DNA from 2 places in the Aerococcus urinae genome. Region 2 is predicted to be linked to the other one. Evidence: riboswitches for the same ligand, from Rfam matches in the RefSeq annotation. Region 2 holds a riboswitch; the other holds the start of a gene.

Region 1 (4,424 bases), 800 kb from region 2:
GGCCTTTTAATGAGGTGAGTCATCAGGACATTAACAAAATCTCCCTCTACTTAAGGCACTCCATGCCTAGCCTAGGACTTTATAGTAGTCACCCCATGTTCCCCATTATTCTTGCCATCAATTTAATTCGTTATAAGCATAAAGACCTGGTCCAAGACAGTTACTTACCAAGGGACCTATCGAGCTTACAAGAATCCTTAACCGCCACAAAAGCCCAATTTACTATCTTTGATATCGAGTATCGACTAAAGGTATCCATCAATTCTGAAGCCGTCCGTCAACTCTTAGTCGGTCTAGCACCACACACCACCTACTTATCTATCCAAGCCTTACAGGAAGAAATCCATTCTTCACATGATCATTCTCAAGCCGTTTCTAACTTCTTTGAAGATTTGGATCAACTAACAACCAGCCAGCGATTAAATCCTTTAGACCAAGATAAGAAGGATTTGTTGCTTTTATTACTCTATAATTGTTGTCAGGATAAGCTTGATTTAAAAGAAAATGAAAATTACTCTAAGATGCAGTTGACTGCTTTAGAAATCGATAATCTAAAAGAAAAATGGGGACTCATCCTTCCCGGCTTTAACGCCCGTCTACAGCCAATTCTAGAAAGTTTTCAATCCCATTTCAGTAAAGAGCTCATTGCCAAACGCACAGCCATAATGTTTTCTTATGTCTATTCTTTTTATCCCTTAACTATCAATCATTTTTATAAGGACTATAAACGCCTACATATTGCGGTTTATACCAGTCGTTCTTACTCTACTGATGAAATTTGTGGTAAGCTCCATCTGTTTTTTGGCTCATTAATTGAGGTCACCCCCATCACAGATACTTACTTTATGGAAGAACTAGACCATTCAAGAATTGATATTTTATTAACCACCTACCCCTTGTTCAATCTTAAAGGCATAACCATCCATACAATCAAAGATGATCTAACGACTGAAGATTTAGGTTGGATTTACCAAATGATTAACCAACTCAAATTTTCTCAAGGCCAAAAAGAAGAATGGCATCTCCACAAAAAATAAGTAAATAAAAAAACCAGCTTAATGAGCCAAGTAAATATTAGCTTCTCATTAAGCTGGTCTCTTTTTTATTTCAATGGCAAGGGATTTATCTAGCTAATAATAAGACCCCTAAACTAAACGCCGCTTAGCCACAGGTAAGGCAGCTGATAGAACAATAAAGTTAGCTATCGAAATAATCAGGCCCTTGAGTAAATTAAAGGGTACTATGCCATAAAGAATATATTCTTGCATGTTAGGAATTTCAAAATTCATCACAGCCATATAGAAGGGAGTAATGACATAGTAGTTAGCCAAGGAAAGGACAATCGTCATTAATACGCTCCCGATTGCAAAAGCAAAGCAGACTTTGACATAGTACTTAGCCGTTTCAACTTGTTTGCTCAAACGAAGATCATAATTACGCAAAATATAGTAAATTGGCAAGCAATAAGAAAGAGTAGCTATGAAAGAAGCCATATCTCCGATTGGGTAACCCGCATTGCCACCTGTTTGCATATAGTGTAAAAAGTTCCGTACAAAAGCAGCCCCTGCACCACTCCATGGTCCAAACAAAAAGGTGGTGAATAGGATCGGAACATCAGAAAAATCGACCTTTAAGAAAGGTATAGCAGGCAATATCGGAAAAGAAAACATCATAAGGATAAAGGCAATAGCCCCCATAACTGCGGTAACAATTAACTGACGTGTACTTGTTTTCATAACAATTTCCCCTTTCTTCTTCTCAGTCAGGGTTAGTTGTTATTTCTTGAAAATAAAAAATTCCTTTCACCGAAAGTCTTCAATGAAAAGAATTAATTAGTAAGTATTTACTATCTTCTCCCATTCTGACTTTACAGTCGGTACTAGAATTTCACTAGTTCTATCAGCTCACTGATTCGCGGACTATCACCGCCGATCGGGAATCTAACCCTGCCCCGAAGATTTCATTTATTTAATTTTACAAATAGATTATAACCCCATTATAGGAGAAATGCAAGCGTTTTATTTTTGTAAGGCATATTGTTTTAAGCGCTCAACTTCAGCTTTTAATAATGGCCGGTATTCACCCACTCCTAGACCTTCAGTCGTTAAAAAGCCATAGCGTTCGCGGTTCAAACGTTTTACGGGATGGCCAACTGCTTCAAGCATCTTACGAACTTGACGATTACGTCCTTCATGAATTGTCAACTCAACGGTTGCATTTTCCTTAGCAGCCTTATTTTTCCGAATGCGTGCCCTAGCCTTAGCGGTTTTCTGCCCGTCTATCACTAGACCTTCTTCTAAGCGCTTAAGGGCATCGGGGCTAGGATAGCCCTTTACCTTAGCCACGTAAACCTTATCAATTTCGTAACGAGGATGCATTAATAAATTGGCAAATTCCCCATCATTGGTTAAAAGTAAGACCCCAGTCGTATGATAATCTAAGCGCCCGATAGGATAAATACGTTGAGGGATCTCTTTAAAATAATCAACCACTACTTTTCTCCCTTTGTCATCAGCAACAGAAGAAATGACCCCATCCGGCTTATTGAATAAGTAGTAAACGGGTTCTTCTTTATATATAGGTACTTGGTCAACTTCAACCAGGTCCTTCTTTGTGACCTTAGTGCCGAGTTCAGTAACCACCTGGCCGTTGACCTGCACCCGACCTGCAAGGATTAATTTTTCAGCATCACGTCTAGAAGCCACACCAGCATGGGCAATGACCTTTTGTAATCTTTCCATTATTTATCTCCTTCTTCATCAAATAAGCCCTTATCTTCCTCATCTTCAGGTAAAAGCGATGATATATCAGGGAGGTCAGCTATTGAATTCAATCCAAAATATTGATAAAAATAATTAGTTACTTGGTAAAGAATCGGACGTCCAGGTCCCTCTTTTCGCCCCGCTTCTTCAATCAAGTCATGCAATAAGAGGCGTTTAATCATGGCTTGCGATTGAACTCCCCTGATTTCATCAATTTCTAATCGGGTAATTGGGCCTTGGTAGGCAATCACTGCCAAGGTTTCCAAGGCTTGTTGAGACAGCTTCAAAGCAAAAGGACTGACTGCATATTTTTGGATTAAGTCAGCATAGATTTTTTGAGTCAGTAATTGATAGCGCCCCCCTAGACATACTAATTCTAGCCCCCGCTGACTATCAGTTTTTAATTTTTTGTCTAAGTTCCATAAACTATACTGGACCTTTTCTTTAGAAAGATCTAAAAGATTAGCTAGTTCCTCTAGGCTAAGGCCTTCCTCACCAGCAACGAATAATAAACTTTCGCAAGCACCCTCAATGGTCAATCCCCATCATCCTTCTTTTGTATGCTTATATCTGCAGCAATTTGATCTTGCTGGATAAGTAATTTTCCTTGTTTAACTAATTGTAACAGAGCCAGAAAATAAGTCACCACTTTCTCTCTGTTAGGCTGATTCGAACTCAGCAAAGAAAAAAAGGACAAGTGGTCTGACTCTTGGTCCAAGGCTTCTTCGATACTCGTAATCGCCTCATCAATAGTAAAAGTTTCCCCTTTTACAGTTCTTTCAAGGGGTTGTTCCTGCCTCAAGCGTAAAAACATTTTTTTAAAGGCCGATAAGAGGTCTTCACTGCTTACTTCGTTTTCAGGCAAAGGCACAACGGCTTGTAAATCCGAGAGGTCACTGGCCTCTTTAGAGTAACTCAAAGACCGGTCAGCTTGTTTTTCTTCTAAGATCGCTGAGACAGCCTTATATTGCTTATAGGTTAGTAATTGTTGGACTAAATCGGCTCGTGGATCGTCTTCCTCCTCTTTTTCCATGGCTTTTTTGGGCAGGAGTAATTTAGTCTTAATTTCAATTAAACTGGCCGCCATAATCAAGTAGTCACTGGCTAGTTCCAAGTCCCTTTTTTGGTGGCGGTGAATCGTTTCTAGGTATTGGTTGGTGATATCAACAATGGGAATATCAAAAATATCAACTTCCATCTGCTTAATTAAGTGCAAAAGCAAATCTAGCGGCCCCTCAAAAGCCGCTAGATCGATGTGTAATTCATCATTAGAAGTTTCAGTGTTTTCTTGCTTAGTTTTATTCATAAACCTTCCCCATCGTGATGAATAATATGTGGCATGGTACGTTGTTCATGTAAGGCCCATCCTTTTAAGATATCAGACATAGCTAGTGAGCCGCTAATGGTATACATAGGAAATTCCTGGGTTAGAGCAGTCAACATGGCATAGATAATCTCATTTTGGTCGAAAGAAGGATTAACTGAGCTATAACGTACTAATACTAATTCTTTTTCCTCATCTTGGTCAAAACCAATAATACCGACAATATTATCGGTTTCTTCATCACGCCATAAGTAAAGTTGACGCTTACCTGCTTTTATACGCTTCATTTCTGCCATCAAGTCATCCATAGACTTATAGGCATCTAGATAAGATAACAA
Region 2 (4,424 bases):
ATGATGGGAAGAAGCTATTCTTCTTCCCGAGTCTAGCTCTTTCATCCCTAGGCCAAAGTCTAGGGGTGAAAAAGTTTGTTTTTTATTGAGGCATTTTATATGTCTTTTTTTTTGCGCTTTTTTAGTTTTCAATAGAGAATATTTGTTATAATAATAATGTTAATGAACATTTATAGAGAAGAGGTTTCCCCCATGCGCCAAGAACGGCTATATTTACCTCAGCTAGATACTCTGAGGCTCTTTGCCATGCTTGCCATCATTTGCTATCATTTCTTCACCAATTCCTTACCGGGTGGCTTTTTAGCGGTGGATATATTTTTGATCCTATCGGGTTATTTGGTGACCGGTCAGTTGGAGCGGCGGTTAAGGGAAGGCAAGTCCTTCAGGCTGGGCTCGCAATTCTTAAGGCGCTTGGGGAAAATGTTTTGGCCCTTGGTCTTTTTTATTATCCTCCTATTAGCGCTCTTATTGCTCTTTCAAGCAAACTTGTTAACCAATATCCGGCCGGTGGTCTTTTCCAGCTTGGCCTTTGTTAATAACTGGTATCAGATTGCCATTGGGTCTTCCTATTTTGCTGAATTTCTCCACCCCTCGCTTTTAACCCATCTTTGGTACTTGGGGGTCTACCTACAATCACTCTTGGTCTTTTATTTCATCTATGGCTTACTGCGGCGGCGCTTGTCTAAGCAGCATTTTACTTATTTCTTGATTGTTTTAGCCCTGATGTCAGCCGCCTGGATGGCCTTTCTCTTTACTCCGGGACAAGATCCTAGCCGGGCCTATTATGGGACTGATAGCCGCTTATTTTCCTTTTTATTAGGGAGCATCGCTTTCTTAATGGGGGAAGAAATCATAGGCTTCTCACATCGTCTGCTTGATAAATCTTGGACCCCTGACTTAATCGCCCTAATGACTGCTGGTATTTTAGCAGTCTTGATGAAGTTCCTGACGGATTCTTCCATATGGACCTACTACGGGGGCATGTTGGTCTTTGACCTGTTGGTAGTCTTATTTATCTTGGCCATTGTCCAAGACCAGTCCTTTATTGGTAAGACCCTTCGTTTCAAGCCCTTGGCCTATATCGGGCGGAAGAATTATTTCGTCTATCTGACCTATTATCCGATCTATATTGTCTTTACTGCCCATGCCAGTCAACAAAACTGGTTTACCATGCAACCTTGGCTACAGGTCCTAGCCATTTTTGTGATAGGCCTGCTCCTAGACGCCTTGGTTAACCAGCGCTTAGTGACAATACCGATTTATTTGCGCCCTAAAGGGGAGCCCTTGCGATTAATTACAGGCTTCCGTCAAGTCCGGTCTAAGGAGACCCCCTGGTACCAAAAACTTCTCTTTTGGGGCTTTACCCTGGTTCTAGCTTTGGCTCTCTTTGCCTTAGTGACAGCACCCAAGGGCGAAGTGGTCCTCAAGTCTGAAGCTGAAGCCCGGGAGGCCCGTGAAGCGATCGAACAAGCCAACCGGGAAAAACATACCATTGCTAGTGATAGTGACGAAGATATTGAAAAATACCGGCAATCGCTTAGCCAAGACCAACAAGCTATCGTGAGTGACTTTTCCAATGAAGTCCTTTACCAGGCTAACGGACTTAGCTTTACCTTCTTAGGGGACTCCTTAACCATCGATGTTTCTAAGGGGATTACGGCCCTCTTCCCACGGTCTAATATCTGTGCCAAGGTGGGACTCCAAGTCTACCAAGCGGGTGAACTGATCGATAGCTTTAGCGCTGAGAATGAGATCCAGGATAAAGTGGTGGTAGACTTAGGAGCCAATGGTGGCTTTACTTCCCAACAAATCAACCAATTACTGAAACGTTTTGAAGGTAAGAAGATTTACCTGGTCAATACCCACGTCAACCGGCCCTGGCGCCAACAAGTTAATGACGCCTTGAAGGCAACCGCTGAGAGTCGAAAAGACTGTCATCTAATCGATTGGTCCGGCTACTACGATCAAAATGCCCAAGCGGATTGGCTCAGTCAAGATGGGATTCATTTCTCTCAAGCAGGAGTCAAGGCTTGGACAGACTATGTGGGACGGGCATTAATTGAAGATAATAAGTGATAAATCAGTTGAAATATAGCACTGGTTCCGTTACACTAAGAAGAGATTTACAGATATCTTCGGGGCAGGGAGCGTTTCCCGACCGGCGGTAAAAGTCCGCAAGCTATCAAGGGATTGATAGGAATGAACTAGTGTAATTCTAGTACCGACAGTAAAGTCTGATAGGAGAAGAGTGAATACGATAACTATAGCCCCTCCGTTACTTTAAACGGAGGGTTTTATTTTAGAAATGGGGAGAAAACTTGGAGTCGATCATCTCTGTCAAAGATGTTAGCTTTCGCTACGATAAAGAAGAAGACAAACAAACCATCAAACAGGTTTCTTTTGATATCTTTGACCAAGAATGGGTAGCCATTATCGGTCATAATGGCTCAGGGAAATCTACCATGGCCAAACTAATTGATGGGTTATTAGAAGCGGAATCTGGCCAGATTACTGTGGCGGGGTTAGCACTCAATGAAGCCAATGTCTGGACGATCCGGCAAAATATCGGCCTGGTTTTTCAAAATCCTGACAACCAATTCGTTGGGGCCACGGTTGAAGACGATGTAGCTTTTGGCTTAGAGAATGCTGGGGTGCCACACGTTGAAATGGTCGAGCGGGTCAATTGGGCCTTAGAAGAGGTCGGCATGTCGGCTTATCGGCAATATGAGCCCAGCAACTTATCAGGAGGGCAAAAACAACGGGTAGCCATTGCTGGGATTATTGCCCTCCAGCCCCGGGTGATTATCTTGGATGAAGCTACCTCCATGCTTGATCCAGAGGGGCGCGAAGAAGTGATGGAAGTTATCCGCCGTCTGAAGGAAAAGAGCCAGCTCACCGTCTTATCGATTACCCATGACTTAAGTGAAGCAGCTAGTGCAGACCGCATCTTAGTTTTCCGCCAGGGTGAAATCGTTAATGAGGGTAAACCCGCAGAGATTTTTTCTTATGGGGATAAGTTGATCGATATGGGACTGGGCGTGCCCTTTAGTGTCCAATTAAAAAACGCCTTAGCCCAACGCGGTTTTAGCTTTGAAAAAGATTATTATACTGAAGAAGGGTTGGTGGATTACTTATGCAAATTGAATTCCAAGGCGTAAGTTATGCTTATGGGGCAGGGACTCCCTTTGAAACCTTGTCTTTGCATGATGTCAATTTAACCATTCCCGACCAAAGTTTTACGGCCTTTATTGGTCATACCGGGAGTGGTAAATCAACTGCCATCAAACACCTTAATGGCCTCTTAAAGCCAACCCAAGGGGCGGTTCAGATTGGACCGGATACCGTGACCAAGAACTCTAAGGGAGAAGTCTTACGGCGCATTCGCAGCCAAGTAGGAATTGTCTTTCAGTTTCCTGAATCGCAACTTTTTGAAGAAACCGTCCTTAAAGATGTTATGTTTGGCCCCTTAAACTACGGAGCCAGTGAAGAAGAAGCCCGTCAAAAAGCCATTGAAGCCCTTGACTTGGTCGGGCTGGCCAGCGAACTTTATGACCAATCTCCCTTTGACTTATCGGGTGGGCAAATGCGCCGGGTAGCCATTGCTGGGATTCTTGCCATGGAGCCCAAGGTCTTAGTCTTGGACGAACCCACGGCTGGTTTGGATCCTAAAGGCCACCGGGACATGATGGCCATGTTCTACCGACTCTATAAGGAACGTCAGTTGACGGTGGTCCTGGTGACCCATCAAATGAATGATGCGGCCCAATATGCTAATCATATTGTCGTGATGAATAAAGGAACCGTGGTCCGTCAAGGCTCAACAGCGGAAATCTTTTCTGACGCTGACTGGCTCAGAGACCATAGCCTGTCACTACCTGATAGTTTAGAATTTAAGGCGGTTTTAGCTGACCAAGCTGGAATTCAACTCCAAGACAATCCGCTAACCGTTGACCAACTCGCGGATAGTATTCTTAACTATTTTGAACTAGGGGAGGTTCAAGATGAAGAATAAATTTATTATGGGACGGTATTTGAACGGGGATTCCCTGGTCCACCGGATGGATCCACGGGCCAAATTGATCATTATGTTCATCTTACTGATCTTTATCTTTTTCGCCAATAATGGCCTGACTTATGGGATCTTAGGCCTCTTAGTAGTGGCCTTTGTCTGGCTGACCGGGATTTCTTTAAAAATCTTTCTCAAGGGCCTTAAGCCGATGATTCTTTTGATCCTGATTACGGTAGCCTTGCAGTTATTCTTTACCCGGACAGGGGAAGTCTACTGGCAATGGGGCTTTTTAGCCATTACCGATGAAGGCTTATGGAACGCCTTGTTTATCTTTTTACGTTTCGTTTATATTATTTTCATTTCTACTATTCTTACTTTAACGACCAAGCCCCTGGATATTACCGATGGTTTGGAA

Evidence for each region. A riboswitch is a leader RNA that binds a small molecule or an ion and turns the genes downstream of it on or off. The one in region 2 is predicted to bind FMN.
Region 1: another riboswitch for FMN. It lies ahead of AWM73_RS03205 (ECF transporter S component); the one in region 2 lies ahead of AWM73_RS06835 (energy-coupling factor ABC transporter ATP-binding protein).

Annotation. Positions count from the first base shown of each region.
Region 1 is NZ_CP014161.1:705,900-710,323, reverse strand. Features, by position in the region: gene AWM73_RS03210 (helix-turn-helix domain-containing protein) at 1-1,037, shown strand, start outside; gene AWM73_RS03205 (ECF transporter S component) at 1,146-1,736, opposite strand; FMN riboswitch at 1,845-1,963, opposite strand; gene AWM73_RS03200 (pseudouridine synthase) at 2,019-2,741, opposite strand; gene scpB (SMC-Scp complex subunit ScpB) at 2,741-3,301, opposite strand; gene AWM73_RS03190 (segregation and condensation protein A) at 3,298-4,068, opposite strand; gene AWM73_RS03185 (hypothetical protein) at 4,065-4,424, opposite strand, start outside.
Region 2 is NZ_CP014161.1:1,508,795-1,513,218, reverse strand. Features, by position in the region: gene AWM73_RS06840 (acyltransferase family protein) at 193-2,076, shown strand; FMN riboswitch at 2,128-2,253, shown strand; gene AWM73_RS06835 (energy-coupling factor ABC transporter ATP-binding protein) at 2,319-3,158, shown strand; gene AWM73_RS06830 (energy-coupling factor ABC transporter ATP-binding protein) at 3,134-4,012, shown strand; gene AWM73_RS06825 (energy-coupling factor transporter transmembrane component T family protein) at 4,002-4,424, shown strand, end outside.